One region of the Mycobacterium sp. NGS17 genome, then DNA from elsewhere that is predicted to be linked to it. Evidence: predicted binding sites of a transcription regulator. Region 1 holds the regulator's gene; the other holds the start of a gene.
The links. Region 1 encodes LexA, which represses DNA repair genes until DNA is damaged. Its sites were predicted from a motif close to CGAACANNTGTTCG; they were not measured.
Positions count from the first base shown of each region.

Region 2: the regulator LexA is predicted to act here: its motif matches at 6,620-6,633, upstream of AC5Y7E_RS12825 (HNH endonuclease signature motif containing protein).

Region 1 covers NZ_JCALED010000004.1:403,178-419,144, reverse strand. Annotated here, with positions in the region: gene recX (recombination regulator RecX) at 1-193, shown strand, start outside; gene miaB (tRNA (N6-isopentenyl adenosine(37)-C2)-methylthiotransferase MiaB) at 255-1,808, shown strand; gene AC5Y7E_RS12150 (Rv2732c family membrane protein) at 1,805-2,419, shown strand; gene AC5Y7E_RS12145 (DUF349 domain-containing protein) at 2,426-3,754, opposite strand; gene AC5Y7E_RS12140 (DMT family transporter) at 4,188-5,165, shown strand; gene AC5Y7E_RS12135 (class III extradiol ring-cleavage dioxygenase family protein) at 5,231-5,923, shown strand; gene miaA (tRNA (adenosine(37)-N6)-dimethylallyltransferase MiaA) at 5,932-6,864, shown strand; gene dapF (diaminopimelate epimerase) at 6,869-7,741, shown strand; gene hflX (GTPase HflX) at 7,788-9,227, shown strand; gene AC5Y7E_RS12115 (acyl-CoA dehydrogenase family protein) at 9,410-10,570, shown strand; gene AC5Y7E_RS12110 (LGFP repeat-containing protein) at 11,203-13,410, shown strand; gene lexA (transcriptional repressor LexA) at 13,428-14,126, opposite strand; gene AC5Y7E_RS12100 (LysM peptidoglycan-binding domain-containing protein) at 14,420-14,914, shown strand; gene nrdR (transcriptional regulator NrdR) at 15,013-15,477, shown strand; gene AC5Y7E_RS12090 (peroxynitrite isomerase) at 15,530-15,967, shown strand, end outside.
Region 2 covers NZ_JCALED010000005.1:73,641-89,607, forward strand. Annotated here, with positions in the region: gene AC5Y7E_RS12785 (SDR family oxidoreductase) at 1-927, opposite strand, end outside; gene AC5Y7E_RS12790 (glycoside hydrolase family 15 protein) at 959-2,749, opposite strand; gene AC5Y7E_RS12795 (GMC family oxidoreductase) at 2,742-4,439, opposite strand; gene AC5Y7E_RS12800 (gluconate 2-dehydrogenase subunit 3 family protein) at 4,439-5,185, opposite strand; gene AC5Y7E_RS12805 (hypothetical protein) at 5,205-5,711, opposite strand; gene AC5Y7E_RS12810 (hypothetical protein) at 5,751-5,888, opposite strand; gene AC5Y7E_RS12815 (hypothetical protein) at 6,107-6,280, opposite strand; gene AC5Y7E_RS12820 (Mtp family mycobacterial-type pilin) at 6,279-6,539, shown strand; gene AC5Y7E_RS12825 (HNH endonuclease signature motif containing protein) at 6,773-8,293, shown strand; gene AC5Y7E_RS12830 (acyl-CoA synthetase) at 8,429-11,452, shown strand; gene AC5Y7E_RS12835 (Trm112 family protein) at 11,449-11,664, shown strand; gene AC5Y7E_RS12840 (TetR/AcrR family transcriptional regulator) at 11,630-12,256, opposite strand; gene AC5Y7E_RS12845 (ABC transporter permease) at 12,256-13,074, opposite strand; gene AC5Y7E_RS12850 (ABC transporter ATP-binding protein) at 13,008-13,772, opposite strand; gene AC5Y7E_RS12855 (ammonium transporter) at 13,847-15,124, opposite strand; gene AC5Y7E_RS12860 (DNA-3-methyladenine glycosylase) at 15,235-15,879, shown strand; gene tyrS (tyrosine--tRNA ligase) at 15,913-15,967, shown strand, end outside.

The DNA.
Region 1 (15,967 bases):
TGCCGGTGCCGAACGGGACCGGGCGGAGCAGCTGGTGCGGTCCAAGCTGCGCCGGGAGACGCTGGACGGCGACGACGCGCGGGTGACTCGCAGGCTGGTGGGGATGCTGGCGCGCCGTGGTTACAGCCAGAACTTGGCATGCGAGGTCGTTTTCGCCGAGTTGGCCGCCGAGCGGGAGCGCCGCCGGGTCTAGGTCCTTGACGTGCGGTTTCTCCCGCGCCGACCCGTCGCCGTACCATGGCCGGGTGACTTCGATGGTGGCGCGGGACGCCGGGCCCGCACACGCGCCGGCCGATGCCGTGTCCGCGCGCACCTACCAAGTCCGCACCTACGGCTGCCAGATGAACGTCCACGACTCGGAGCGGTTGGCCGGCCTGCTGGAAGCGGCCGGCTATCAGCGCGCCGCCGAGGGCTCGGATTTTGGAGACGCCGACGTGGTGGTGTTCAACACCTGCGCGGTGCGGGAGAACGCCGACAACAAGCTGTACGGCAACCTCAGCCACCTGGCTCCGCGCAAGCGCGGCAATCCCGAGATGCAGATCGCCGTCGGCGGCTGCCTGGCCCAAAAGGACCGGGACGCGTTGCTGCGCAAGGCGCCCTGGGTCGACGTCATCTTCGGCACCCACAACATCGGGTCGCTGCCCACGCTGCTGGAACGCGCCCGACACAACAAGGTCGCCCAGATCGAAATCGCCGAGGCGCTGCAGCAATTCCCGTCGTCCCTGCCCAGCGCGCGCGAATCCGCCTACGCCGCTTGGGTTTCCATCTCGGTTGGGTGCAACAACAGCTGCACGTTCTGCATCGTCCCGTCGTTGCGGGGCAAGGAGGTCGACCGTAGTCCGGACGACATCCTGGCCGAGGTCGCCTCGCTGGTCGACGACGGCGTGCTCGAGGTCACGCTGCTGGGCCAGAACGTCAACGCGTACGGGGTGTCCTTCGCCGACCCGGCCCTGCCCCGCGACCGCGGCGCCTTCGCCCGCCTGCTGCGGGCCTGCGGCGACATCGACGGGCTGGAGCGGGTGCGGTTCACCTCGCCGCACCCGGCCGAATTCACCGACGACGTCATCGAGGCCATGGCGCAGACGCCGAATGTCTGCCCCGCGCTGCACATGCCACTGCAGTCCGGATCCGATCGGGTGCTGCGCGCGATGCGGCGCTCGTACCGCGCCGAGCGCTACCTCGGCATCATCGACCGGGTCCGGGCCGCCATGCCGCACGCCGCCATCACCACCGACCTGATCGTCGGGTTCCCCGGAGAGACCGAAGAGGACTTCGCCGCCACGCTCGACGTGGTGCGCCGGGCCCGGTTCTCGGCCGCGTTCACCTTCCAGTACTCCAAGCGGCCCGGCACCCCGGCCGCCGACCTGGACGGGCAGATCCCGAAAGCCGTTGTGCAGGAACGCTATGACCGGCTGATCGCGTTGCAGGAGGCGATCTCGCTGGAGGGCAACCAGGCTCTGATCGGGCAGACCGTCGAACTGCTGGTCGCCACGGGCGAAGGGCGCAAGGACAGCCGCACCGCGCGGATGACCGGGCGGGCCCGCGACGGCCGGTTGGTGCACTTTGCGGTCGGGGAAGCCGTCGGCGCGCCCGCCGACACCCCGGTGCGGCCCGGCGACATCATCACCACGGTGATCACCGACGCCGCACCGCACCACCTCATCGCCGACGCGGGCATCGTCACGCATCGCAGCACCCGGGCGGGTGATGCTCAGGCGGCCGGGCAGCGCCCGGGCGGCATCGGCCTCGGCATGCCCGCCGTCGGGCCGCCCGCCGGCCCGCCCGAACCCCTTGGATGTGCGCTATGAGAAAAGAAATCAACAACGACGCACAGCTCGACGCCCTGCGGACCGAGATCGAGGCCGCCGAGCGCCGGGTGGCGCGCGGATTCGACCCGGGCCCTCGCGCCTTCTTCGTCTCGATCCTGGTGTTCGTGCTGTTGGCGTCCTTCATCCTGCCGCACACCGGTGACGTGCGCGGTTGGGATGTGCTGTTCGGTAGCCACCACGCCGGCGCGGCCGCCGTCGCCCTGCCGTCGCGCGTGTTCGCCTGGCTGGCATTGGTGTTCGGCGTGGGCTTCTCGATGCTCGCCCTGGTGACGCGGCGTTGGGCGCTGGCCTGGGTTGCGTTGGCGGGCACCGCGATTGCGGGCGCCGCGGGCATGCTGGCGATCTGGTCGCGGCAGACCGTTTCTGCGGGGCACCCGGGGCCGGGCTGGGGCCTGATCGTCGCCTGGCTGACCGTGCTCGTGCTCATCTACCACTGGGCCCGCGTGGTCTGGTCGCGCACCATCGTGCAGCTGGCCGCCGAGGAGCAGCGGCGCCGCGTCGCGGCGGCGCAACAGTCGATCACCCTGCTGGACGGGCTGGACAACCCGGCGCCGCAGACCCGCGACGAGCCCGGCGACAAAGGGGACTGATCGCCACTAGGGCTTGCGGGTCAGCGCCTCGACGGCCGCCTGCGCCCACTGCCGCCACTGCTCGGCGTTGGCTTTGGCCTCTTCGGCCTCCTTGGTCCGCCCCGCCGCCGCGGCCTTCTGCGCCTGCTGTTCGTATTGCTCGGCGCGGGCCTGGAATTGCTCGGCGCGAGCCTGAGCTTGCGGGTCAGACCAGCCGACGTCGCCCGCGTCGCGCACCTTCTTCTCGACCGCGCGCAGCCGCCGCTCGAGCTCGGCGGACCGCTCGCGCGGCACTTTGCCGATCGCGTCCCACTTCTCGGTGATCGTGCGCAGCGCCGCGCGGGCGGCGTCGTGATTGCTGGTGTCCAGCTTCTCCGCCTCGGCCAGCAACGCCTCCTTGGCGGTCGCATTGGCGCGGAACTCGGCGTCCTTTTCCGCCGTCACCGCGTTGCGCGCGGTGAAGAACACGTCCTGGGCGGCCTTGAACCGCCGCCACAGGGCGTCGTCGACCTCCCGGGTCGCCCGCCCGGCCGCCTTCCACTCGGTGAGCAGCTTGCGGAACTCGGCGCTGGTCGCGGTCCAGTCGGTCGAGTCGGACAGCGCTTCGGCCCGCTCGCACAGCCGTTCCTTGGCCTGGCGGATTCCCGAGCGTTCCCGGTCCAGTTCGGCGAAGTGCGATCCCCGCCTCCGGTTGAAGGCCTCCCGCGCCGCGGAATAGCGCTTCCACAGCGCGTCGTCGACCTTGCGGTCCACCCCGCTGATCGTCTTCCATTCGTCGAGGATCGCGCGGAACCGATCGCCCGCGGCCTTCCACTGCGTCGCGTTGGCGGCCAACTCCTCGGCCTCCGCGGCCAGCGCCTCCTTGCGAGCGGTCTGGGTGGCCCGATGCTCCTCGCGCCGGGAGCGGTCCGCGGCGACGGCCGCCTCGGCGTGTTCGGCGATGGCGCTCAGCCGGCCCGCCAGCGCGTCGACATCGCCCAGCACGGCCGCCGTCGGCAACGCCTCCGTCAGCTGGGCCGCGTGCGCCTTGATCTTGCGCGCATCACCGCTCCCGGAGGCCAGGCGCTCCTCCATCAGGGTGACCTCGGTGGCCAGGTCATCGAAGCGCCGGCCGAAGTGGGCGAACGCCGCCTCCCGGTCGCCGGCCTGCCAGGAGCCGACGATGCGCTCGCCGGCCGAGCTGATCAGCCACACCGTGCCGTCGTCGTCCACGCGTCCGAACTGGTGCGGATTGCTGGGAGGCGGCATCACCAGCGGGTGAGCGGTGCTGGGTCGCGGTGTCGGCCGGGGACCGGGGCGCGGTCCCGGGCGCGGCACCGGCCTAGCTGAATCGTCGCGAGGCTCGTCAGCCGTCATGCGCTCGTCACTACCCTTTCGCAACCCTTCCGCGCGGTCCGTGTCCCGCGCGCCTGCCGCGCGTAGCGGCACCGTTTTCCTGCGTCTGCCGGATGCCCGTGGCCGGGTCCCCAACAGGTGCTTAACAGTATTCAAGCAGCTTGCTCTGGCACGTGCCGCCACCTTGCCGTTCCCGACCGGCCCGACGACGCAGGCCGACGGCGCGCTGCGAGGGGGCTTAGCCAGCGCTCACGGCTAGCTGTGTAGTTCTCTTAGAGTTATCCCACGGGTTACATAGATTGCTGAAGTATTAGTTGAACGGTTACCCGCGGCGTTATTAGCAACGTGTGCAACGTCATAGATTCGTAGTTGAACTGAACGCCAATTGTGCGTGTATTTGCTTGGGCCACGGGGAAAGCTGGGTCGGACGGCCGTCGGGCGGAGGGATCGATCAATGTCAAAAGTTGATGTCGCGGCGTTACTTGCCTTATGCGCGGCGCTGGCATCTGCGGTCGGCGACGTGATCCGTCAGCGCTCCGCGCACGAGATCACCGACAAGCCGGTCGGGCACCTCGAACTGTTCCGCATGTCGCTGCGGGACACCCGGTGGTGGCTGGGTGGCCTGGCCGCGATCACCAACTACAGCCTGCAGGCCGCGGCCCTGGCATGGGGTTCGGTCGTCTTGGTGACCGCCCTGCAGGTGACGGCCCTTCTGTTCGCACTGCCCATCTACGCGCGGCTCGCCCACCACCGGGTGCAGCCGCGGGAATGGATGTGGGCGCTCATCCTGGCCGCCGCATTGGCGGTCGTCATCATCGTCGGCGACCCGGCTGCCGGTGACCAGCGCGCGCCGCTGCGAATCTGGCTCATCGTCGCCCTGGTCATGGTGCCGCTGCTGGTGACCTGCGTGGTGGCCGCGCGGCTGCGGGCCGGCAGCCCGTTTGCGGCCATGCTGCTCGCGGTGGTTGCGGGTTCATCGCTGGCGTTGTTCGCGGTCCTGACCAAGGGCATCGTCGAGATGTCCGAGCACGGCCTGCTGCGCGTGGTCACGTCGCCGGAGTTCGTGCCCTGGCTGTTGGTGGCGCTGGCCGGGATGATCTTCCAGCAGTCGGCGTTCCGCGCCGGCGCGCTGACCGCGTCGTTGCCGACGATGACGGTGGCCAAGCCGGTGGTCGCCGGCCTGCTCGGCGTGCTGGTGCTGAACGAGACGCTGCATGCCACCGGTCCCAAGGCCTTCGTGCTGGTCGGCGCGGTGGCGGTGGTCCTCATCGCCACGATCGCCCTGGCCCGCGGCGAAGCCGCCACCATCGACCGCGCCGAGCAAGGGTCAGGTGGTGCCCCGCGAGAAGTACCGGCCCGGGAGGTGACCGAAGACGACGACTTCGGCCCTCGCAGCGACCGTCTGGTAGTGGCGGACAGCTTTCGCCTCTGACGTCGGGCGCCCGGGCAAACCGAACTGATGCCGGACCGCGGCCGCGGTCACGTTAGTTTGGTTGCGTGCTGAGCGCGATCGCGATCGTCCCTTCGGCGCCTGTCCTCGTCCCCGAACTCGCCGGGGCGGCCGCCGCCGAAGTGGCCGACCTGGCCGCGGCGACGCTGGCTGCGGCCGCGCTGCTGCCCGACCGCTGGGTGGCGATCGGGGTGGGGCCCCAGGACGCCGTGCTGGGTCCCGACGCGGTGGGCACCTTCGCGGGTTTCGGCGCCGACGTGCGCGTCCGGCTTTCCCCGCAGGCCGACGACACCGCCCCACCGGTCGCGTTTCCGGTCTGCGCGCTGCTGGCCGGCTGGGTGCGCGAACGGGCCCAGCCGCACGCCAGCGCGCAGGTCCGGATCTATCGCGCGGATCACGAAGCCGACGCCGCACTGCGCCTCGGCGCGGCTCTGCGGGCCGAAATAGACCGGCTGGCCGAGCCGGTCGGGGCGCTGGTCGTCGCCGACGGCGCGAACACGCTGACTCCGGCGGCCCCCGGCGGATACGACCCGGACAACGCCGACGCGCAAGAGGCGCTGGACGATGCGCTGGCCGTCGGCGATATCGCCGCGCTGCGCCGGCTGCCGCGCCAGATCCTGGGGCGGGTCGCGTTTCAGGTGCTGACCGGGCTGGCCGATCCCGGACCCCGATCGGCCAAGGAGCTGTACCGCGGAGCGCCCTATGGGGTGGGCTACTTCGCGGGCGCCTGGCAGCTGTGACGGCCGCCGTGCGCCCCGTCGCGATCATCGGCCCGACCGGCACCGGCAAGTCGCAGTTGGCCCTCGACTTCGCGGAACGGGTCGAGCGGCTCGGCGTCCGCGCCGAGATCGTCAACGCCGACGCGATGCAGCTCTATCGCGGCATGGACATCGGCACCGCCAAGCTGCCCGTCGCCGCCCGTCGCGGCATCCCGCATCACCAGCTCGACGTCCTCGACGTCGCCGAGACCGCGACGGTCGCCCGCTATCAGGGCGCCGCCGCCGACGACGTCGAAGCGATCGCGGCCCGGGGGGCGGTGCCGATCATCGTGGGCGGCTCCATGCTCTACGTCCAGTCGCTGCTCGACGATTGGTCGTTTCCCGCCACCGATCCCGCGGTGCGCGCGCGCTGGGAGCAGCGGCTCGCCGAGATCGGGGTAGGCGAGCTGCACGCCGAGCTGGCCCGCCGCGATCCCGCCGCGGCCGCGGCCATCCTGCCGACCGACGCTCGCCGCACGGTGCGGGCCCTGGAAGTGGTCGAACTGACCGGTGAGCCGTTCGCCGCGTCCGCGCCGCAGATCGGCGCGCCCAGGTGGGACACCGCCATCGTCGGGCTGGACTGCGACACATCACTTCTCGACGAGCGGCTGGCCCGGCGCACCGACGCGATGTTCGACCAGGGCCTGGTCGGCGAGGTGGTCGCGCTGCTGGACCGGGGATTGCGCGACGGGGTCACCGCCTCGCGCGCGCTGGGCTACGCGCAGGTGCTCGCGGCGCTCGACGCCGGAGGTGGTCCGGAGCGACTCGGCGAGGCCCGCGAGCAGACCTTCGTCGGCACCCGACGCTACGTGCGACGGCAGCGGTCGTGGTTTCGCCGGGACCATCGCGTGCAGTGGCTGGATGCCGCCGATCCCGCCCGGCTCGTCGACGCCGTCATGCGGGTGTGGCGCCACGTATCCTGAGCAGGTGAATTTCGCGAAGGGCCACGGCACCCAGAACGACTTCGTGGTGCTGCCGGACCCGCAGGCCGAGCTGAGCCTGACCGAGTCGCGGGTGGCCGCGCTCTGCGACCGGCGCCGCGGGCTCGGGGCCGACGGCGTGCTGCGCGTCACCACCGCCGGTGCGGCGCTGTCGGCCGGCGTGCTCGACCGGGTGCCCGACGGGGTGGCCGCCGGTGACTGGTACATGGACTACCGCAACGCCGACGGGTCCGTCGCCCAGATGTGCGGCAACGGCGTGCGGGTCTTCGCGCACTACCTGCGCGCCAGCGGCATGGAGTCCCGCGACGAATTCGTGGTCGGGTCGCTGGCCGGCCCGCGGCCGGTCGCGGTGCATCGCGTCGATGCGACCACCGCCGATGTCAGCGTCGACATGGGCAAGGCCAATACGCTCGGCCCGGGCGAGGCGGTCGTCGGCGGCCGGCGGTTCTCGGGCCTGGCGGTCGACGTGGGCAACCCGCACCTGGCCTGCGTGGACCCGGAACTGACTCCCGAGGTGCTGGCGGCGCTGGACGTCGCCGCGGCGGTGAGCTTCGATCCCGCCCAGTTCCCGGACGGGGTGAACGTCGAGATCGTCACCGCACCGGCCGATGGGGCCGTGCACATGCGGGTGCACGAGCGGGGCGTGGGCGAGACGCGCTCGTGCGGCACCGGAACGGTCGCGGCCGCTGTCGCCGCGCTGGCCGGTGCCGGCGCGGCCACCGGCGCCCTGACCGTTCGCGTGCCCGGCGGCGAGGTCGTCGTCACCGTCACCGACGCCACCAGCTTCCTGCGCGGACCGTCTGTACTCGTAGCCCAAGGAGAGCTCAGCGAGGAATGGTGGCGCGAACAGCAGCGTTAAATCAGGTGCGTGACACCGGTTTCGCGTGCATCATCGTGTATTGCCTATGACAGAACCTGAATTTCGCGATCACGCTTCGGTCGTCCCGGAGCCCAGCACGGGCGAACTCGCCCTCGAAGATCGGTCGGCGCTGCGCCGCGTTGCCGGCCTGTCGACCGAACTCACCGACGTCTCCGAAGTCGAATACCGCCAGCTTCGGCTCGAGCGGGTCGTCCTGGTGGGCGTGTGGACCGACGGCACCGCCGCGGACAGCGAGGCCAGCATGGCCGAGCTCGCCGCCCTGGCCGAAACCGCCGGCTCCGAGGTGCTCGAGGGGTTGATCCAGCGCCGGGACAAGCCCGACCCGTCGACGTACATCGGTTCGGGCAAGGCCGCCGAACTGCGCGACGTGGTGCTGGCGACCGGCGCCGACACCGTCATCTGCGACGGTGAACTGTCCCCGGCGCAGCTGACCGCACTGGAAAAGGCCGTCAAGGTCAAGGTCATCGACCGCACCGCGTTGATCCTCGACATCTTCGCCCAGCACGCCACCAGCCGGGAAGGCAAGGCGCAGGTCTCGCTGGCCCAAATGGAATACATGCTGCCGCGGCTGCGCGGCTGGGGTGAATCGATGTCGCGGCAGGCCGGTGGCCGTGCCGGCGGCAGCGGGGGAGGCGTGGGCCTGCGCGGGCCCGGTGAGACCAAGATCGAGACCGACCGGCGGCGCATCCGCGAGCGCATGGCCAAGCTGCGCCGCGAGATCAAGGACATGAAGCAGGTCCGCGACACCCAGCGCAGCCGGCGGGTGCACAGCGACCTGCCCGCGATCGCCATCGTCGGCTACACCAACGCGGGCAAGTCGAGCCTGCTCAACGCGCTGACCGGTGCCGGAGTGCTGGTCCAGGACGCGTTGTTCGCCACCCTGGAGCCCACCACCCGGCGCGCCGAGTTCGATGACGGCCGGCCGTTCGTGCTCACCGACACCGTCGGATTCGTCCGGCATCTGCCGACCCAGCTGGTCGAAGCCTTTCGCTCCACGCTGGAAGAGGTCGTCGACGCCGATCTGTTGGTACACGTCGTCGACGGCTCCGACGTCAACCCGCTGGCACAGATCAACGCGGTCCGCCAGGTGGTCTCCGAAGTCGTCGCCGATTACGGGACCGACCACGACGGTGCAGTGCCGCAGGAGCTGGTGGTGGTGAACAAGGTTGACGCCGCAAGCGATTTGACGCTGGCCAAGCTCCGCCATGCGCTGCCCGGTGCCATGTTCGTGTCCGCACGCACCGGCGATGGTATCGACGCCCTGCGCCGCCGGATCGCCGAGCTCGCCGTTCCCGCCGACACCCCCGTCGACGTCGTGATCCCGTACCACCGCGGCGACCTGGTGGCTCGCCTGCACGCCGATGGGCGCGTCCAGCAGGAGGAGCACAACGCCGAGGGCACCCGCATCCGGGCCCGGGTCCCACTGGCCCTGGCCGGTCGGCTGCGCGAGTTCGCCGCGCGCTGAACGCGTGCTAGTGCGTCGAGACTGCAACCACGCACCCCCGCATCGGCGTGTCTTGTGCCTAGTTGCAGTGTCGCGGCAGCTCGGGCCGCCCGCTAGCGGCCGCTAGCGCCCCGCCGGCTGCCTACCAACCGTCCGGTTGGTATATCTTGGGCTGCAGTATTCCCAGTCGCCGGAGGTCTTCCATGAGCAGCGCCATCAAATATCAGCGCACTCTTTTCGAGTCAGAGCATGACCTGTTCCGTGAGTCCTACCGGGGCTTCCTCGAGCGCCACGTAGCGCCCTACCACGACGAGTGGGAGAAAGAGAAGATCGTCGACCGCGGTGTGTGGCTCGAGGCCGGCAAGCAAGGCTTCCTCGGCATGGCGGTGCCCGAAGAGTACGGCGGCGGCGGCAACCCCGACTTCCGGTACAACGCGATCATCACCGAGGAGACCACCGCCGGCCGCTACAGCGGCATCGGATTCGGCCTGCACAACGACATCGTCGCGCCATACCTGTTGGCGTTGGCCACCGAAGAGCAGAAGCAGCGCTGGCTGCCGAAATTCTGTACCGGAGAGCTGATTACGGCGATCGCGATGACCGAGCCGGGAACGGGTAGCGACCTGCAGGGCATCAAGACCCGTGCCGTCAAGCAGGGCGACCACTACGTGCTCAACGGCTCAAAGACGTTCATCACCAACGGAATCAACTCCGACCTGGTGCTCGTGGTCGCGCAGACCGACCCGGAAAAGGGCTCTCAGGGTTTCTCGCTGCTCGCCGTCGAGCGCGGCATGGAGGGCTTCGAGCGCGGGCGCCACTTGGACAAGATCGGGCTCGACGCCCAGGACACCGCCGAGCTGTCGTTCACCGACGTGCACGTGCCGGCCGAAAACCTGCTGGGCAAGGAGGGCATGGGATTCATCTACCTCATGCAGAATCTGCCGCAGGAACGCATCTCGATCGCCATCATGGCCGCCGCGGCCATGGAGCAGGTGCTCGAGCAGACCCTGCAATACACCAAGGAGCGCAAGGCATTTGGCAAGCCGATCGGCAGCTTCCAGAACAGCCGCTTCGTGCTGGCCGAGCTGGCGACGGAGGCGACCGTGGTCCGCATGATGGTCGACGAGTTCGTCCGCCTGCACCTGGATCACAAGCTGACGGCGGAACAGGCCGCGATGGCCAAGTGGTACTGCACCGAAAAGCAGGTGCAGCTGATCGACCGCTGCCTGCAACTGCACGGCGGTTACGGCTACATGCGTGAATATCCGGTTGCCCGTGCCTTTTTGGACGCCCGGGTGCAAACGATCTACGGCGGCACGACCGAGATCATGAAGGAAATCATCGGACGCAGCCTCGGCGTCTAGCGTTTCGTTTTCTGGATAGCGGCCTCCCACCCGCGGGCGATATCGGGGCAGCAATAGCCGCGAATCGCTGGACGCGACCGACATTCGGGAGTTGTCTCGCACGGTCCTATTGCCGTGAGCGACAAACCGACCGATGCGCGTGGTGCGGGTGTGGGGGGCGGACCGTGAATGCGCCGCCGGCTCACGTACCGTCGGCGCATGTGTTTCCGGTGCGCCGACCGCGTCATCGCGCATAGTCAGCCCCGCGATCGCGCCGTCGGCTCATCCGCGCCGCGCAATTCTGCTGTGCGAGTCGGCAGTCCGGCGTCGTCGCTCGATCGTGCGTTCCCGCCGCCCTCCCGTGCGATATCCGCTACACCGCGCGAACGGTGGCACGGCGGATCGCGATTGGGCCATGGGCAGGCATCATTTCGACATCGGTGTGGTATCCGTTTTTGTAAAATTCGTGATTTGACTTCGCATTTCTTGTTGCTTGGAGCAAAGTTATGCGAGCCCGACGATAAGGCTGATCGTGCGCGGGTCCATTTCCGGCGCGAGTACCGCCCGCTCGCCGGTTATGCAAATAAGGGCATAGCCGCTAAAAGAGCCATGTCCGCCGGCTGGGAGGCTTGGTGAAGGTGCAGAGAGGTCACATGCGCAGGCTGATCGGAAGCGCGCTGGTCAGCTTGACGACCACGGCGCTGGCCGCGGTCTTGTTGGCCCCCACCGCGGTAGCGAGTCCGATAGGCGACGCCGAGGCGGCGATCATGGCCGCGTGGGACAAGGCCGGCGGCGACACCTCGCCATTGGGCGCCCGCAAGGGCGACGTGTACCCCGTCGGGGACGGTTTCGCCCTGGACTTCGACGGCGGCAAGATGTTCTTCACCCCGGCCACCGGGGCCAGATTCGCCTACGGGCCTGTCCTGGACAAGTACGAGTCGCTGGGCGGGCCGGCCGGCAGCGATCTGGGCTTCCCGGCGATCGACGAAGTTCCGGGTCTCGCCGGTCCGGACAGCCGGGTGATCACCTTCTCCGCCAGCGACAAGCCGGTGATCTTCTGGACGCCCGAGCACGGCGCACACGTGGTGCGCGGCGCCCTGAACGCCGCCTGGGACAAGCTGGGCAGCTCGGGCGGGGTGCTCGGTGTGCCGGTCGGCGACGAGACCTACAGCAGCGAGGTGTCCTCACAGAAATTCAGCGGCGGCCAGGTCTCGTGGAACAGGCAGACCAAGCAGTTCACCACCGAACCGCCGGCGCTGGCCGACCAACTCAAGGGCCTGCAGGTGGCGATCGATCCCACCGCGGCGATCAATACCGCCTGGCGCGCGGCGGGCGGCCCCACCGGACCCCTGGGCGCCAAGCAGGGCGGGCAGTATCCGATCGGCGGCGACGGAATCGCCCAGAACTTCGCCGGCGGCAAGGTGTTCTTCACCCCGGCCACCGGCGCGAATGCGGTCGAGAGCGACATCCTGGCCAAATACGAGTCGCTGGGGGGACCGGTCGGCAGCGACCTGGGATTCCCGACCGCCAACGAAACCGACGGCAACATCGGGCGTGCCAGCCGCGTCGCCACCTTCTCCGCTGCCGACAAGCCGGTCATCTTCTGGACGCCCGACCACGGCGCCTTCGTCGTGCGTGGGGCGATGAAGGTGGCGTGGGACAAATTGCGCGCTCCGGCGGGCAAGCTCGGCGCCCCGGTCGGCGACCAGGCCGTCAACGGCGACGTGATCTCCCAGCAGTTCACCGGCGGCAAGGTTTCGTGGAACCGGGCGAAGAACACGTTCAGCACCGATCCGTCCAACCTGGCGCCGCTGCTGTCCGGGCTGCAGGTGTCGGGTCAGGACCAGCCGAGCAATTCGGCCCTGCCGGCGCGCCCGAAGAAGTCCACCTGGCACTGGTGGTGGCTGGTGGTCGCCATTCCGGTGCTGGCGCTGCTCGTGCTGATGGCGTGGGTGCTGTTCGGTGGGCGGCGCCGGCCTGCGCACGAGGAGGCGGCGGCCTACGCGCCCGGTCACGGGGGGAACCTCGGCTACGACGCCGACGAGCGCTGGGGCCACGACGATGCCGACGTCGGCGCCGACCCGTTCGGGCTCGGCGCGACGCATCAACCGGAGCCGGAACCGGACGCCGGGCGGGTCAGCTGGCAACGTCAGGCTCCTGCCGATAGCGACTATCGGTTCCACGAGGAGGAAGACCCCGACGCCGTCGATACCGACTCGATCCCGGTCGTCTCCGCGGAGATGCTGTCGGAGGACGAGTATGCCGAGGCGGGGGCCGACTACGCCGACTACACCGACGGCGTCCCCGAGGTCGCCGAGCCCGAGGCGGCGGACGACGCCGCCTACGTCGACGCCGACGGCCCCGATGCGGGTTATCCGCAGGAGGCGTATCCGGAAGACGAGTACCCCGACGTCGCCGTTTCCGGCATCCCGCCGGAGGGCGACGCGGCGGAAGGCCTCCTGGAAACCGCTGAGCCAGAAGACGAATACCTCGACCTCGCGGCGCCGGAACCGGACGTCGAACCCGAAGCGCACACCGCGACGGAGGCCGACATGACGGACACGGCGGTGGGAGCCGCCGCGGTCGCCGATGCGGTCGCGGCCGGGCCTCCGGCGCGAAGCGGCCGGCACGCCGCCGATGACGCCTCGGAAAACGGCCTGGCTGCCCCGGACGGGCGACCCACGATCCACCTGCCGCTCGATGATCCGTACCAGGCGCCCGACGGATACCCCGTCAAGGCCAGCGCTCGCTACGGCTTGTACTACATGCCGGGTAGCGACCTGTATCAGGACACGCTCGCCGAGCTCTGGTTGTCGAGCGAAGAAGTCGCTCAGGCCAACGGCTTCACCCGGGCTGACTGACCGAGGCCGGGCGCGCGTCAGACCTTGCGGATGACGGTGACGACCTTGCCCAGCACGCTGGCGTCGTTGCCCGGGATGGGATCGAACGCCGGGTTGTGCGGCATCAGCCACACCTGGCCGCCGGCGCGTTTGAACGTCTTGACCGTGGCCTCGCCGTCGAGCATCGCCGCGACGATGTCACCGTTGTCGGCGACGTTCTGCTGACGGACCACCACCCAGTCGCCGTCGCAGATCGCGGCATCGACCATCGAATCACCGACGACCTTGAGCAGGAAAAGCGTGCCCTCACCGACCAATTCGCGCGGCAGGGGAAAGACGTCTTCGACGGCCTCTTCGGCCAGGATGGGTCCGCCGGCCGCGATGCGCCCGAGCACCGGGACGAACGTGGGTTCCGGTAGGGCGTCCGAACCGGCCACTTCGGTGGTGGGGGCCGCCACGTCGTCGTCGGCCCCGCGGACGTCGACGGCCCGCGGGCGGTTGGGGTCGCGGCGCAGGTAACCCTTGCGCTCCAGGGTGCGAAGCTGGTGCGCCACCGATGACGTCGACGTCAGACCGACGGCATCGCCGATCTCCCGGATGCTCGGCGGGTAGCCGCGGCTGGTGACCGAGGCGCGGATGACATTCAGAATGGTGCGCTGCCGTTCGGTCAGCGAGGAATCCACGGAGTGCAGCCGACCCTCGGGACCGGCCGATGAAACGTCGTTGCTGTCGCCCATGGCACCGAATGTAGCCGCACCGAGGACAAGAATCAAACATGTGTTCGAGTGGCGTGTCGCGGCGGTTCGCGTCGGCGCAAAACAAGCGCGAAGCCGGACGAATCACAAATGTGTAACTCTTCGAGATATCGGGTATTTGAGTGCTCGTGACAGTGGTAGAGGCCGACGAACTTGTCGGTGGTGTGATCTAGCGTTTGCTCGTGCGACACGCTTCGCTCAAATGTTCGGTTTCGAACATACAAGCGATTAGTGTCGAACACACGAGCGAGAGCTAGTTGACCGGAGGAACGAAGATGACAGTCATCCACACGCCCGCGCCGCGTACCAGCAGTCTTCGGCGCCCGATCAATGGACCCGTCCTGGGGGCTCGCTACGGACGGGAGGGGCTGGCCCGGTCCCGCCGGCCCGCGCCGTCGCGGCCCGCGGGCGCCGCCACGCGCTACTACGGCACCGGGGTGGCAATGTCCGTCGCTCCGCACCGCAGGCGCGCCGCCACCTGGGCGTCGACCATCGGGCTGGCGCTGGCCGCCGGTGCGATCACGCTGTGGCTGGGTCTCGTCGCGAACGTCGGCCAGGTGCTCAACGGCGACTCCTCGAACTCGGCGACCCAGCTTCCCGACCGGCTCGCCGTCGTCCGCGTCGACGCGGGGGAGTCGCTCCAGGATTTCGCGCACCGCGTGGCGCCCGGCGCGCCGGCACCCCAGGTCGCCGATCGCATCCGCGAACTCAACGATCTGCACTCGCCCAACCTGCTGGCGGGCCAGACCCTCATCGCTCCGGTCGGCTGAGTGGCGTTGCGCCGAAACCGATGTGTTAGCCGTGCAGGTCAGCGCGCGGGTACGCTCAAGGTCCTGCGGTATCTTGTCGGCGCGACGAAGGAGCGGTCATGCACTGTCCGTTCTGTCGCCATCCCGACTCGCGGGTGATCGACTCCCGCGAAACCGATGAAGGCCAGGCCATTCGGCGTCGCCGATCCTGTCCCGAGTGCGGACGGCGTTTCACCACGGTGGAGACCGCGGTCCTGGCGGTGGTCAAGCGCAGCGGCGTCACGGAGCCGTTCAGCAGGGAGAAGGTCGTCAGCGGCGTCCGTCGGGCCTGCCAGGGGCGACAGGTCGATGACGATGCGCTCAACCTGCTGGCCCAGCAGGTCGAAGACACCGTGCGCGCGGCGGGCTCACCGGAGATCCCCAGTCACGAGGTCGGGTTGGCCATTCTGGGGCCGCTACGCGACCTGGACGAGGTGGCTTACTTGCGGTTCGCCTCCGTCTATCGGTCATTCGAGTCCGCGGACGATTTCGAACGCGAGATCCAGGCAATGCGGGATCACCGCAGAGTGGCAGCTCGGGGCTGACACCGGGCCGGGCTCCGATTGCCCGCAACCTCGCCGGGCTAGGCTCGCTTTCATGCCCACGGACTTGCACCCCGACCTCGCGGCGCTTGCCCCGCTCCTTGGGACCTGGTCCGGCCAGGGTGCGGGTAAATACCCGACGATCCCGCCCTTCGACTATCTCGAAGAAGTCGTGTTCGCCCACGTCGGTAAGCCGTTTCTCGCCTACGGACAGAAAACCAGGGCGGTTGCCGACGGGAAGCCGTTGCACGCCGAAACCGGCTACCTTCGGGTGCCGCAACCAGGTCACATCGAATTGGTGCTGGCGCATCCCAGCGGCATCACCGAAATCGAGGTCGGCACCTACTCGGTCACTGGTGACCTCATCGAAATGCAGATGTCGACCACGTCGGTGGGGCTGACACCCAGCGCCAAGGAGGTGACCGCGCTCGGCCGTTCGTTCCGCATCGACGGCGACGAACTCTCCTACACGGTGCAGATGGGCGCGGTCGGG
Region 2 (15,967 bases), on a different contig from region 1:
CTGGGAAGCCCACAGCTGGGGGCTGTGCGCGTGCGACTGGTTGTCGAATTGGCCGTGCGGGCCGTGGTCGGTGCCCGGCTCCTGATCCAGCGGCTGCCACAGGTTGTTGGGCCGGTCGGGGCTGACGTGTTCGGAGGTCTGCTGCGAGTCGTATCCGGTGCGGCCGAGGTAGCGGTCCAGCAGCGGCGCGACGAACTTCTGCCCCAGCAGCGTAACGGCGGTGGAATCACCGACCCAATATTGTTTGCGCCCTGGATGATCGGCGGCATACACGACGCCGCGCGCGGCCACCTCGGGCTGGTAGATCGGCGGCACGGGCTGCGGATGGCGGGGGAGCCGGGACAGCACCCAGGAGAATTGCGGGGTGTTGACCGCCGGCATCTGAGCGACGGTGATCCGCACGTTCGAACCCTCGTGGAACAGCTCGCAGCGCACCGACTCCGTGAACCCGTTGATGGCGTGTTTGGCGCCGCAGTAGGCCGACTGCAGCGGGATCGATCGCTGGCTGAGCGCCGAGCCGACCTGCACGATGGTGCCGCGGTCGCGGGGTCGCATCTTGCCCAGCGCCGCCATGGTGCCGTGCACGTACCCGAGGTAGGACACCTCGGTCACGCGTTTGAACTCCTCGGCGCTGATCTCACTGAACGGCGCGAACACCGACGTGAACGCGACGTTGACCCAGACGTCGATGGGACCGAAGGCGGATTCGGCCTCATCGGCCGCGGCCTCGACGGCCGAGTGGTCGGCCACATCGGTCGGAATCGTCAGCGCCTTGCCGCCGCCGGCTTCGACATCGCGAGCGGCGCCGTCGAGCCCCGCGGCGCCGCGGGCGAGCAGGACCACGTTGTCGCCGCGCTGCCCGAACGCCTTCGCGGTGGCGCGGCCGATGCCCGCGCTGGCTCCGGTGATCACCACTGTCTGTGTCATCGCAGTACTGCCTTTCGCTCGGTCCGAGTAATCAGTCATGGTGGGCGTCGTCGTCGGTGAGGGTTGCCGTGCATTCGAGCATCAGCGCGTGCGCGAACGCTTGCGGCAGGTTGCCGCGGAGCTGGCGCTGGCGCACGTCGTACTCCTCGCAGAACAGTCCCGGCGGGCCGCACGCGGCCCGGTTGCGTTCGAACCAGCGCATCGCGCAATCGCCGTGTCCCAGTTGGTTTTCGGCCAGCGCCATCATGAATCCGCAAAGTAAGAACGCCCCCTCGGCGTCGCCGAGTTCGCGCTCGTCGTGCCGGAAGCGGTACACGAACCCGTCTTGCGTGAGTTCCCGCCGCACGGCGTCCAGGGTGGCCCGGGTGCGGGGATCCTCGGCGGGAACGGCGCCGCGCACCGGCGGAAGCAGCAGCGACGCGTCGACCCCCGTCCGCCGCGGACTGCGCTGCCAGTAGCCGTGCGGGTGCAGGCTGCTCGAGGCGGTCTCGGCCAGGATCGCGTCGGCCAGGGAAGCGCAGGCTGCCACCTCGGGGCCGGCGCCGGCCACCTTGGCGATGGCACGCAATCCCGCTACACAGGCCAGCCGCGACTGCGCCCAGTGCTCATCGTCGATCTCCCAGACCCCGGCGTCCGGTTCGCGCCAACGCTTTTCGATGGCCTTGATGGCCGTCTGCGCGGCTCGCCACCCGTCGGCGTCGAGCCGGTCGGCGTCACCCGCCTTGGCCAGCAGCTGCAGGGCCTCGCCGAACACATCGAGTTGAAACTGTTGATTGACCCAGTTGCCGACCTTGTCCGTGCCGCCCGGATAGCCCGGGAGGTCGAGCGTTTCTTCGCTGGGCACCGCACAGCCGGTGACGGTGTAGGCGGGTTTGAGGTTCGGACCGTCGTCGAGCAACCGGGCGCCGACGAATTCGACAGCCCGGTCCAGCAGTTCGGTAGTGCCGACGGTGGCTGCGGCCATCCCGGCATAGACCTGGTCCCGGATCCAGGCATACCGGTAGTCGTAGTTCTGATTGGTGTGCGCGCGTTCGGGCAGGCTCATCGTGGCGGCGGCCACCATGCCGCCGCCACTGCTGGTCAGCCCGCGCAGCACCGCGTAGGAGTGGCGACCGTCGCGGGGGGCGATGGTGCAGTCGAGCTGGGGCACGCTCCGCCGCCAGGCGGCCGCGGTGGCGTCCCAGGCCAGGTCCGGGTCGGGCGGTTGATCGGGCAGGGCGCGTTCGGACAACTCCAGCACCAGGTCGTGCTGCCTGCCCTCCTCGAGGGTGATCTCGCAGGTGAGCAGTTCGGATTTGTCGTGCGAGGCTTTGACGGTGCGCGCGTCGCAGCCGGCCTGCCACCGCCAGCGCAACCGGCCCGACCGGCCGCTCCACACCCCACCGTCGCAACTCGGCCGGCCCAGACCGTGCCGGCCGAATCCCGCACTCGGCGCCAGCAGCACCCGCACCCGCGCCGTGCCGCGGCAGACCATGAGGCGCCGCAGCAGCACCACCCGGTCGGGATCGCCCGGAAAGGCCAGCGCCTCACGGCATTCCACGGTGCCGTCGCGGGTAATCCAGCGGTTGCGCCAGATCAGGGTGCCAGGCTCGTAGTAACCGCCCCACACGTGCCGGATGTCGGTCGGCGTGATCGCGTAAATTCCGCCGCCACCAATGAGATTGGAGAAGACGGCGTCGGAGTCCCAGTGCGGCGCGCACATCCAGGCCACGTCCCCCTGCGGCCCGACCAGCGCGCCGCGCTCGCCGTCCGCCAGCAGCGCGTACTCGCGCAGCACCCGCGGCGCGAAGGTAGTCTCGACGTCCATTGTCTGGTCAGCCACGGGCTCTCGCCTCCGACCTCCGTCCCGCGGTGGTATCGATCTTCCCACCGGCCAGCCGTTCGGCGAGCCGCGAGGTCAGCGCCATGATGGTCAGCGCGGGGTTCGCCGATCCCTGGGTCGGGCACACCGAGCCGTCGGCGAGAAACAGGTTCGGCACCCCCCACACGCGTTGATCGGAGTCGACGACCGACTGCTGCGGGCTGGTGCCCATGCGGGCACCGCCGATCAGGTGGGCGAAGCGCTCGATGGTGAGCACATCCTGGGCGTCGGCCGCGTGCAGGATGTCGCCGATCACCTTGGTGGAGTAGGCCATGTTGGCCTTGTCGTTGTCGCACAGCGTGTAGTCGAACCGGGCCACCGGAATGCCGTACGGATCTTTCTCGTCGGCCAGGGTCACGCGGTTGTCGGGTAGCGGCAGCAGCTCGTTGAGCACGCCGACCGTCGCCCAGTGGTTGTAGTCGCGCATGTATTCCCGCATCGCGCGGCCCCAATGTCCTTCGGCAAGAACGTGTTCAGCCCATCCGATGGGCAGCGGCGACACGGTCTGGATGGCGAAGCCACGGGCGAAGCCGCGAGAGACGTCGGTCTCGTAGAACTGTTCGGAGGTCACCTCCGGCGGAGGCGCCTTGTACATGCGGACCTCCTCGGACCACCGGCCGGCGGACTGGGTGGCGCCCTGCACCATGACGTAGCGCCCGACCTGATCGTCGTTGTTGCCCAACCCGTTCGGGAAGCGGTTGCTGGCCGAATTCAACAGCAGGCGCGGCGTCTCGATCGAATAACCGGCAATGGCAACGACTTTGGCGCGCTGCAGCCGCTCCTTGCCGCCGATCTCGTCGTAGTACACTACGCCGCGCGCCGCGCCGTTCTCGTCGAGCTCGACCCGCGAGGCCATGCAGTTGGCGCGGATCTCCACGGCGTGGGCCAGCGCGTCGGGCAGATGCGTGACGTACGGGCTGGCTTTGGCATTGACCTTGCAGCCCTGCAGGCAGTAACCGCGGTAGATGCAATGCGGCCGATTGCCGAACGTGCCGTTGACGATGCCGACCGGCCCGACACGCATCTCGATTCCGAGCTTGAGCGCTCCGCGCCAGATCTTGGCGGCGGCACCCGAAATAGGGTGCGGTGCGAACGGATAGCGATGCGGGTCGCCCCAGGGCCAGTTCTGGCCCGCCACGGGCAGCTCGAGTTCGACCTGTTCGTAGTGGCGGCGAATGTCCTCGTAGCGGATCGGCCAGTCCGCCCCGACGCCGTCACGGGTGTACGTCTCGAAGTCGCTGGGGTGAAACCGCGGGGTGTACCCGGCATAGTGCACCATGGAGCCGCCGACTCCGCGCCCGGAGTTGTTCTTGCCCAGCTCGATCGGGTCATCGCCGCCGAGGATGCGCTTTTGCGTCCAGTACAGCGCATGGGACCCGGCCTCGTCGGACACCCAGTCCTCGTCCGGGTGCCAGAACGGGCCGGCCTCCAAAATCACGACCCGCCAGCCCTCCCGCGCCAGCCGCTGCGCCAGCACCGAGCCGCCGGCCCCGGCCCCGACTACCACCAGGTCGACCTCGTCGTCGTCGGCGTAGCGGCGCATGGTCTTCTCACCGGGCAGATCGCGCGAGTGCACGTCGAGCAGGAAGCGCGAATCGTTGTCTTTCGGTTCGACCGCGCCTTTCAAGAGGCCGCGCAGCAGATCGCCCATCACAGCTCCCCGTTGTTCACGATCTGCACCGGATCCTCGTCGGTGGCGCCGGGGGTCTCGTACGGTTCCCGCGCGGCGGCCGGCCCGGTGGCACCACCGAGGCGCATGAACCCGCGCGGGTAGGCCGGCCCGCCGAAGCCGATCTCGTTCCACGCCCAGGGGTGAGAGTAGAAGCCGGACAACGTCGCTCGCATGCACACCGACCACGCGCGCTTGACGTTCAGGCTCTCCCACGCCCCGCCCTGCAGATCCCCTTGCGAGAACTTGTCGATGATCGCTTCGCGGGTGGCGGGATCGGCTTCGGCGAACGAGGGCTTGCCGTGCTTGGCCGACGCCGTCTCGTCGAGCCCGCGCAGCACCAGCCGCCAGGTGTCGCGGTCGTCGGGCATGTCGTCGTACTGGTAGCCGTCGAGGCGCCCGTCGGCGAGCTTGGAGTCGACGGACTCGGCCACCGGAACCCGCGGCTCGACGTCCTGCGCCAGCACCGTGTCGCAGAACGCGCGCAGGCAGGGCTCCTCTTCTGGAGTGAAAAACCGTAGCGGCCCGGGCGGTTCCAGCCGGGCCAGCACCACCTTCCTGGTGGCAGTGTCCCAGTTGTCGGCGGTTTCGAGCACGTCGTAATCGGGGTAGCGCCCGATCATCTGCGGCGTGGTGCCGCGACGTTGCTTGGGCAGCCAGGACGGGTGCGGCGGCTTGCCATCGGGACGCAGGTTGGGCAGGTGGTCGGGGCGTGAGGTGTTGGCCATCTCGGGAATCCCAGCGCCCCTAATCCCGGAACCGTTCGCGGCGCAGGATCGACGCCAGCAATCCCATCCCGCCGACCATGCACATCAGTCCGGGTGCTGCGATCGGCGGCCCCATCGGCACGTTGTAAGACGCGTTCTTCCACCCGCCCGGCTTGCGGGCAACCCCGCGCGCGTGCAGGTATTCACCCAGCAGCCCGTTGGCCGTGTAGATGCCCGCGGTGATCGGCAGCCAGACTTTGGCCCAGCGCCGCGAGAACACCCCACCGACTCCGGCGACGACCACCGGCGGGGTCACCACGATCGGGCTCCACATCCACTTGTTGCCGAAGCTGGCTTTGTAGTGCTCGAAGTAGATTTCGGCCGTCGTGACGAGTGCCGCGACGGCGGTGAGCCCAGACAGCGAGCGTTCGAAACGGCCGTGCGCGACGTCGTACAACGCCCTCCCGGCCAGATGCTGTACCTCGCCGAGTCCGTCGCCGCCGGCGGTGCGGCCTTTTCGCCGTCCGCCGTCGCCCAGCAACAACATGTGTCGTCCTTTCTCGCGCGCGTTTGCCCGGACCGGGGTTTACCGGTGCCGGCTGGTTTCTTTGGTGGGGAGGTTGGCCGCGTTCGGTGCGAGGACGAGGCCGTCGTTCGGTGACCGCGGGAACCCGCTGACGCTTTCGGTGCTGGGTCCGCCGACGAATTCTGTCGTCGTGTCCATGAACGACCTCGCCTTCGGCTGAAACCACGCTCCGGCGGGCTTCGGTCCCGGCGCTGTCACTACAACACTGGTTGCCAAAGCTGCCCAGAGAACTGAAAGCGCCCAGCTGTGTCTTTCAACCGAAGTGGTCTCGACGACGCGTCGCGACCGAAGCGCAACGGCTGTGTACCCCCGGTCGTGCTGCGCAAACTGCGTCGCAGCTGGTTCTCAGCAGGCTTTCAGGAGCACAGGTTGCCGGCCCCCGCCCGCTCCTTGATGAGGCCGGGATGGAGCTCGGCGCCCTTCTGCCAAATCCGTTCCCGCTCGGCGGATGTGGCAAGCCGGGCGGTGCCGTGCCAAGTATGGCCGTCGAGCTGGATTAGGCAGTGCCGGAGCGGGTAACTGCCTGTCATGAAAAAGATCGTGCGCATCGCAGCATCGGTGGTCGCATTGACCGCCGGTTTGGGGCTCGCCGGTTCGGGGGCGTCCGCCATCGCACACGCGCATCCCGCGCCCACACCGGAGTACCACTGGTGCCCTGGCCAATGGTGGGATCCGGGCTGGGGCGGTAACTGGGACGCGGGTCGTTGCCACGGTGACCACTGGTATGACGGTGAAGTCCACGACCAGGGGCACTGGCACAACGGCCCGTGGGACCCGAACTGGCGCTGATCCGCCGTGCGGCCCAGCCGCTGACCCGCCGAGCCCAACAACGACGGGCGCAGCGGATTACGTTGGGCTGGACCGTATTTCGCACAGCCGTTTGAACGTGCGACGCGCGGCGTGCTGGAAGGCGGTGTAGCTAGCGGTACCGGGACTGGCCGGCAGACCGGCCATCGACGCCGTGTTCACCATGGGCCCGAGCGCCGCCAATGCATGCGTCAGACCCCCGTAGTATCGAACGTATGTTCGAATCAAGGGCGGGTGTCGGGTCGTCGCCGGAGGTGATGGCCTGGTTTGACGACCTTGGCGAGCGGCAGTGTCCGTCGCGGACGCCGGAGTCCGTGGGGTTGGTGGATGAGATTTGCGTGTCGGCGCGGGCGGAGAATCGGGCCGCGGCCGCCCAGTTGGTCGCGATCGGGAAGTTGTTCGCCTACCGGTTGTCGCGGTGCTCAGAAACCGAGGAGTGGGCGATCGACACCCAGGAGGCGGTGAGCGCGGAGGTGGCCGCGGCGTTGCGGATCAGTCAGGGGTTGGCCGCCAGCCGGGTGCGGTACGCGCGCGCGATGTGCGAGCGGTTACCGAAAGTGGGCGCGGTCTTTCGGGCCGGGGATATCGGCTACCTGATGTTTCAAACGATCGTGTTCCGCACCGATTTGATCACCGATTCCGATGTGTTGGCGGCGGTGGACGCCGAGTTGGCGGTCAACGTGGCGCGGTGGCCGTCGATGACCCAGGGCCGGCTGGCCGCGCAGGTGGACAAGGTGGTCGCTCGCGCCGATGCGGATGCGGTGCGGCGCCGCAAGGAACGTGTGGCCGGGCGCGAGGTGTGGGTCGCCGACATGGGGGAGGGGTTGGCGCATCTGGAGGGCACCTTGCTCGGCCCAGATGCGCATGCGCTGGACAAGCGGTTGGATGCGTTGGCGGGCACGGTGTGTGAGCATGATCCGCGTACCCGCGAGCAGCGCCGCGCCGATGCGCTGGGGGCGCTGGCGGCCGGGGCGGACCGGTTGGGTTGTCGGTGCGGGCGATCGGAGTGCGCCGCGGGGAAACGGCCCGCGTCGAGCCCGGTGGTGATCCATGTGATCGCCGAGCGTCCCACGCTGTGTGATGGCCGGGCACCGGCGGTCGAAATGGGTGCTGAGGGGTTGATCGCGCCGGAGTTGATAGCCGAACTGGGCGCCTCGGCCAAGGTGGTGCCGCTGATCCATCCCGGTGATGCCGGCCCGGAGTCTGGTTATGTGCCGTCGAGGGCGTTGGCCGATTTCGTGCGGTGCCGGGATTTGACCTGTCGCTGGCCCGGGTGTGATCGCCCGGCGTCCGACTGCGACCTCGACCATACGATCCCGTACGCCGACGGCGGGCCCACGCACGCCTCGAATCTCAAATGCTATTGCCGCACACATCATTTGGTGAAAACGTTTTGGGGCTGGCGCGACCAGCAGCTGCCCGACGGCACGCTGATCCTCGTCTCACCGGCCGGGCACACCTACGTCACCACTCCGGGCAGCGCGCTGCTGTTTCCCAGCCTGTGCATGGCCACCGGCGCGATACCCGCCGCCGAAGCCGACGTGGCGCCCGATTACTGCGCCGAGCGCACCGCGATGATGCCCAAACGCACACGCACCCGTGCCCAGGGCCGCGCCGCACGCATCGCCACCGAACGCCGCCGTAACCGCGACGCACGACTGTCCCGGGCCGGCCCCACGGTGAACTCCACCTGGCCCACCGCCTACGGGCCCGACGACGACCCGCCACCGTTCTAACGGGGTATCGGGCTGGCTCTCACATGGTTGCGTGGCACGCCGCCGACGCCGCGGCCCTAAACGGCGCGGAACCGGGTCGACCATCGATCTGATCGGCTGCCCGTTTGGGGAACCACTGCCCTTCTAGCTGGCCTGATGTGCCATGATGTCCAAGCTGTCAACACTCAGGGAGCAGCAGTGGATCTCAATTTTTCGATGGTCACACGACCGGTCGAGCGGCTGATCGCTACAGCGCAGAACGGGCTGGAAGTCTTGCGACTGGGGGGCCTGGAAACCGGCAGTGTCCCGTCGCCGTCGCAGATCGTCGAGAGCGTGCCGATGTACAAGCTCCGGCGGTATTTCCCGCCGGACAGCCGCGGTGGCCAGTCGCCCGTCGGGCCGCCGGTGCTGATGGTGCACCCGATGATGATGTCTGCGGACATGTGGGACGTCACGCGCGACGAAGGCGCCGTGGGAATCCTGCACGCCCGCGGGCTTGACCCCTGGGTCATCGACTTCGGCGAGCCCGACAAGGTCGAGGGGGGCATGCGTCGCACCCTGGCCGACCACATCGTCGCGCTCAGCCAGGCCATCGACACGGTCAGGGACACGACCGGCAGCGACATCCATCTGGTCGGCTATTCGCAGGGCGGCATGTGGTGCTACCAAGTGGCCGCCTACCGGCGCTCGAAAAGCCTGGCCAGCATCGTCACCTTCGGTTCGCCGGTCGACACCCTGGCCGCGCTGCCCATGGGTATCCCGGCGAACTTCGCCGCGCCGGCCGCCAACTTCATGGCCGACCACGTCTTCAGCCGGCTGGCCATCCCGAGCTGGATGGCGCGGACCGGCTTCCAGATGCTCGACCCGCTCAAGACCGCCAAGGCGCGCGTCGACTTCGTGCGCCAGCTGCACGACCGGGAGGCGCTGCTTCCGCGCGAGCAGCAGCGCCGCTTCCTCGAGCGCGAGGGCTGGATCGCCTGGTCGGGCCCGGCCATCTCCGAACTGCTCAAGCAGTTCATCGCCCACAACCGGATGATGACGGGCGGGTTCGCCGTCAACGGCCAAATGGTCACCCTCACCGACATCACCTGCCCGGTACTGGCCTTCGTCGGCGAGGTGGACGACATCGGGCAGCCGGCATCGGTGCGCGGTATCCGGCGGGCGGCGCCGGACGCCGAAGTGTACGAATCCACCATCCGCACAGGTCATTTCGGTTTGGTCGTCGGATCCAAAGCGGCGCAACAGAGTTGGCCGACGGTGGCCGAATGGGTGAAGTGGCTGTCCGTCGGGGGCGACAAACCCGACAGCATCGACCTGATGGCCGATCAGCCCGAGGAGCACACCGACAGCGGCGTCGCGTTGAGCTCCCGGGTCGCGCACGGGGTCGGCGAAGTCTCCGAGGCGGCGCTGGGGCTGGTGCGCGGAGCCGCAACCACCGTCGTCGCGGCCAACAAGTCGGTGCGCACCCTGGCCGTCGAGACGGCTCGCACCATTCCGCGACTGGTCCGCCTGGGCCAGATCAACGACCACACCCGGATTTCGCTGGGCCGAATCATCGAAGAACAGGCTCACAACGCGCCCCAGGGCGAATTCCTCTTGTTCGACGGCCGCGTGCACACCTACGAGGCGGTGAACCGGCGCGTCAACAACGTCGTTCGCGGACTGATCGAGGTCGGGGTGCGGCAGGGAGACCGGGTCGGCGTGCTGATGGAGACCCGGCCCAGCGCGCTCGTGGCCATCGCCGCGTTGTCCCGGCTCGGCGCCATCGCGGTGGTGATGCGGCCCGACGCCGACCTCGCCGCCTCGGTGCGGCTCGGGGGAGTGACCGAGCTGCTCACCGACCCCGCCAACCTCGACGCGGTGCGCGGGTCCGACCAGGGGCTGCGCCAGGTGCTGGTTCTGGGCGGCGGCGAGTCGCGCGACCTACACCTGCCCGACGACTCCGACGTCATCGACATGGAGCAGATCGACCCGGATGCCGTCGAGCTGCCCGGGTGGTACCGCCCCAACCCGGGGCTGGCCCGGGATCTGGCGTTCATCGCGTTCAGCGCGGCGGGCGGCGAGCTGGTGGCCAAGCAGATCACCAACTACCGCTGGGCGGTGTCCGCCTTCGGCACCGCCTCAACGGCCGCCCTGGACCGCCGCGACACCGTCTATTGCCTGACGCCGCTGCACCACGAGTCGGCTCTGCTGGTCAGCCTGGGCGGCGCAGTCGTCGGCGGCACCCGCATCGCGCTGTCGCGCGGCCTGGACCGGGATCGATTCGTCCAGGAGGTGCGCCAGTACGGCGTCACCGTGGTGTCCTACACGTGGGCCATGCTTCGCGAGATCGTCGACGATCCCGCATTCGTTCTGCAAGGCAATCACCCGGTGCGGCTGTTCATCGGTTCCGGCATGCCAACCGGCCTGTGGGGGCGCGTCTTCGAGGCGTTCGCGCCCGCTCACGTCGTCGAGTTCTTCGCCACCACCGACGGGCAGGCGGTGCTGGCCAACGTGTCCGGCGCCAAGGTCGGCAGCAAGGGCCGCCCGCTGCCGGGCGCCGGGCGAATCGAGTTGGGCGCCTACGACGTCGAGCACGACCTGATCCTGGAGAACGAGCGGGGCTTCGTGCAGATCGCCGAACCCAACGAGGTCGGCGTCCTGCTCGCCGCGTCAAACGGCCCGGTCGATCCGAGCGCGTCGGTCAAGCGCGGCGTCTTCGCCGCCGGCGACACCTGGATCTCGACCGAGTACCTCTTTTATCGCGACGACGACGGCGACTTCTGGCTGGCGGGCCGGCGCGGCTCGGTGGTGCGCACCGCGCGCGGCCTGGTCTTCGCCGAGCCGGTCACCGACGCGCTGGGTTGCATCAACGGCGTCGACCTCGCGGTGACCTACAACGTGCCGGTGGGCGATCACGAGGTGGCGGCGTCGGCGGTCACGCTGTTGCCGGGGGCCTCCATCACCGCGGCCGACCTGACCGAGGCGTTCGCCAAGCTTCCGATCGGCCTGGGTCCCGACATCGTGTGTGTGGTGCCGGAGATGAACCTGAGCGCGACGTTCCGGCCGACGGTCAGCGCCCTACGGGCGGCCGGGATTCCGAAGGCCGGGCGTCAGGTGTGGTGCTTCGATGCCGGCGCCAACCAGTACCGCCGCATGACCAGTGGAGCCCGTTCCGAGCTGAGTGGAGCGCAATCATGATCGATGACGCGCTGCTGAGCATCCTGGTGTGCCCGGACGACCGGGGACCGTTGGTGCTGGTCGGGTCCGAATTGCTCTACAACCCGCGGTTGCGGCGCGCCTATCGCATCGAGGACGGCATCCCGGTGCTGCTCATCGACGAGGCGCGCGACGTCGGCGACGACGAGCACGCCCGGCTCATGGCACAAGGCCGTCCGGCAGATCCCCGGTGAGGTAGCGCTGCAGGTTCGGTGCGACGGTTTGTGCGATGTGCTCGGGCGCTAGCGATGTGAACGGCTCCAGTTGCAGGATGTAGCGCGCCATCACCACGCCGACCAGCTGTGACGCGACGAACTGGATCCGGATGGTTCCGCTGCCCGGTGGATTGTCCACTCGGGAGCCGACTTCCACGCCGATCACGTCCTCGATGAACGTCCGGAACAGGTTGGACTCCGAACCGGCCAAAATCGACCGCAGCGTCGCGATGAACGCCGCACCAACCTCGGAGTCCCACAGCGACAACAACGTTGACGGAATCCGGTAGCCGAGCTCCTCGATGGGCACCTCGCGTAACGGGCCGATGACGTCCATCGGGTCGATCGGGATGTGCACGGCCGCGGCGAACAGCTTCTGCTTGGTGCCGAAATAGTGATGCACCAACGCCGAATCCACTCCCGCCGCGGCGGCCACCGCACGAATCGAGGTATTGCGAATCCCGTTGCGCGCGAATAGCTCCCGTGCCTTTTCGAGAATACGGTCGCGGGTGTCGGAGTTTCCGGCCGGCCGCCCCCGCCGCCGGCGCCCGGCATTGGTGGTCGTCGCCACTAGGGTGTCCGTCGCCGCAGTGTCGCCGCGGCCAGGCACAGCGCCGCCAGGGCGAAGCCCAGCACCACGACGATGTCGCGCACCGCGATGAACGTCAGCTCCGGGTGCGCACCGACCTGCTGCAGGGCCTCCAGCGCGTAGCTGGCCGGCAGCACATTGCTGATCCATTGCAGCCAGTGTGGCATCAGCGCGCGCGGCACGATGATGCCGGCCAGCAGCAGCTGCGGCACCATCACCAACGGGATGAACTGCACGGCCTGAAACTCGGTGCGGGCGAACGCACTACACAGCAGGCCCAGGCCGACTCCCAGCACGGCGTTGACGATCGCGATGACGAACACCCACGCCGGGCTGCCGGCGGTGTCGAAACCCAGCAGCCAGAACGACACGAGGCACGCCAGAATCGCTTGCGCCGCAGCCGCGATGGAGAAGGCGGTGCCGTAGGCGATCAGCAGGTCCAGGCGGCGCAGCGGCGTGGTCAGAATGCGCTCCAGCGTCCCGGAGGCCCGTTCGCGCTGCATGGTGATCGCGGTGATGATGAACATCACGAACAGCGGGAACAGCCCGAGCAGGATCAGGCAGGCGTTGTTGAACGGGGTCGGCGTGCCGGGGCGGTGCGGGGCGTTCTGAAACATGAAGTACATCAGGCTGATCACCAGGACGGGCACGAACAGGATCATCGCGACGCTGCGATTGTCGGCGACCAGCTGGCGCAGGATTCGTGCGGTTGTCGCGGTGTAGCCGCGCAGGCTCAGCCCGCTTCGCGCATGGTGCTGCGCTTGATGATGGACAGAAACGCGTCCTCCAGTGACGTGCATCCGGTGTCCTCTCGCAGTTGGGTCGGGGTGGTGTGGGCGACCAACCGGCCGTCGCGCATCAGCAGCAGGTCGCCGCAGTGGTCGGCTTCGTCCATCACATGGCTGGAGACCAGCAGCGTGGTCCCGGTGCGAGCCAGCTCGGCGAACTGCTCCCAGAGGTCCGCGCGCAGCACCGGGTCCAGGCCCACGGTCGGCTCGTCCAGCACCAGCAGGTCGGGCTGGCAGACCAGCGCGCACGCCAGCGAAACCCGGGTGCGTTGACCGCCGGACAGGTTGGCGCACAAGGAAGTCCGGTGATCGGTCAATCCGACTCGGTCGATGGCGGCATCAGCGGCCTGGCCGTCGAACCCGTAGAGCGCCGCGAAATAGCGCACGTTGTCCACGATCCGCAGGTCGTGGTAGATGGTCGGATCCTGCGGCAGGTAACCGATGCGGTGGCGCAGTTCGGGGGAGCCGGCCGGCCTGCCGAGCACGCTGACCGCGCCGGACGTGATGATCTGCGTGCCGACAATGCAGCGGATGAGCGTGGTCTTGCCGCAGCCGGACGGGCCGAGCAGGCCGGTGATGCTGCCCTCGGCGATTTGCACCGAGAAGTCGTGCAGCGCTGGGCGTTTTCCGCGGACGACACGCAGGTGCTCGATGCGCACCGCCGGCTCCACCGGCCCGGGAATTAATTCATCATGCGATGAACTCATCATGCGATGAATAATCGTCCGGTCGCGCGGGGTTGTCAAGGCCGAGAGTGAGATAGAGGCGGCGCGGCGCCGGTGTGCTAGTTGAACCGCTCGCCGGTGGCGGGGCGGCGCTGCGGCAGGTGGCCGTGCACGCCCTCGGCGTAGGCGGTCTCGGCGTGCTGCGTGAGGTCGACGCCGGTGGTCTCGTCTTCGGCGCTGACCCGGAAACCCATCAGCCGGTCGATGACCTTGCCCAACACGAACGTCATGGCGAACGCGTAAAGCGCGACGACGCCGATCGCCAGCGCCTGCTTGCCCAGCTGGCCGAAGCCGCCCCCGTAGAACAGGCCCTGCGGGCCCGCCGTCATGACCGCCGTCGCGAACAGGCCGATCAATGACACTCCGACCACGCCGCCGACGAAGTGCACGCCGACGACGTCGAGCGAATCGTCATAGTTGAAGCGCAGTTTCGCGCCGACCGCGAACGCGCAGACGATGCCTGCCGCCAGCCCGACGACCGTCGCGCCGAGCGTGTTGACCGTCCCGCAGGACGGGGTGATGGCGACCAGGCCGGCGACCACTCCCGACGCCGCACCGAAAGTGGTGGGCCGGCCGTCGCGGATCTGTTCGACCGAGAGCCAGCCCAGCATGCCCAGGCACCCGGCGACCAGCGTGTTGAGGAAGATGGCCGCGGCGGTTCCGTTGGCGGCCAAGGCGGAACCGGCGTTGAAACCGAACCAGCCGAACCACAGCAGCCCGACACCGACGAAAAGCAAAGGCAGGTTGTGCGGCCGCATCGCGTCCTTCTTGAACCCGATGCGCGGCCCGAGCACCAGCGCCAGCGCCAGTGCCGAAGACCCGGAGACGATCTCGACGACGAGCCCGCCCGCATAGTCGAGGACGCCCAGCTTGGACAGCCAGCCGCCGGGGCCCCAGACCCAGTGCGCGACAATCGAATACACGGCGATCGCCCACAGCGGGACGAAGACCATCCAGGCGGCGAACTTGGCGCGGTCGGCGATCGCGCCGCTGACCAGGGCGGCCGTGATGATCGCGAACGTCAATTGGAAGGTGGCATACAGCAGTTCGGGGACAGTGCCGTGGACGGTGCCGGGGGTGATGCCGAGCATCCCGAAATGCCTGAGGTTGCCGGCGAGTCCGCTGACCCCGTCCTCGGAGAACGCAATGGTGTAGCCGACCAGCAGCCAGGCCACCGTCACCAGTGGTATGGAGATGAAGCTCATCATCATCATGTTCAGCACACCGGTGGTGCGGACCATGCCGCCGTAGAAGATCGCCAGGCCGGGGGTCATCAGCAGAACCAGCGCGGTGCTGGCCAACAGCCACGCCGTGGCGGCGGGATCGATCGCATGCATGAGGTGGGCTCCTTCTCGCGGCCCCTGGGGTCACGGGACACCGGGATACTGCCACGTTCGGCCTGCCGGTAGGTTCGTTGGGTTCAAGAAAAGAGGATTCAGGATCTGATGTGGCCGGGGCTCGAGGACGCTTTCGCCAAGGCACGGCTGCTGCGCGGCTGTTAGTCGACCCGGTCGAGGCCGCGCGCCGGCTGTTGGGCGCCATTCTCACCGCGCGGGGCGTGAGCGGGACGGTCGTCGAGGTCGAGGCCTATGGGGGAGTTCCCGACGGTCCCTGGCCCGACGCCGCCGCACACTCGTACAAGGGGTTGCGCTCCCGCAATTTCGTGATGTTCGGGCCCCCCGGGCGGCTGTACACCTACCGCAGCCACGGCATCCACGTCTGCGCCAACGTCTCCTGCGGACCCGACGGCACCGCCGCGGCGGTGTTGCTGCGCGCCGCGGCCATCGACGACGGCACGGACGTCGCGCGCGCCCGTCGCGGCGAGCTGGTGCGCACCGCCGCCCTGGCGCGCGGCCCCGGCAACCTATGCTCTGCCATGGGAATCACCATGGACGACAACGGCATTGACCTCTTCGCGCGCAACAGCCCGGTGACCCTCGAACTGCACGAACCGCTGACCGCGACGGCCGGCCCGCGCGTCGGCGTCAGTCAGGCCGCCGACCGGCCCTGGCGGCTGTGGCTACCCGGCCGCCCGGAGGTTTCGGCGTATCGCCGCAGCCCCCGCGCGCCGGCCCCGGGCGCCAGCGACTAGCCGGACGGTTCCCGGGTGGAAGGATCTTGGATCATGGGCGAGATGATCATCGACGAGCTGGGCTGGCGCGGCCTGATCGCGCAGTCCA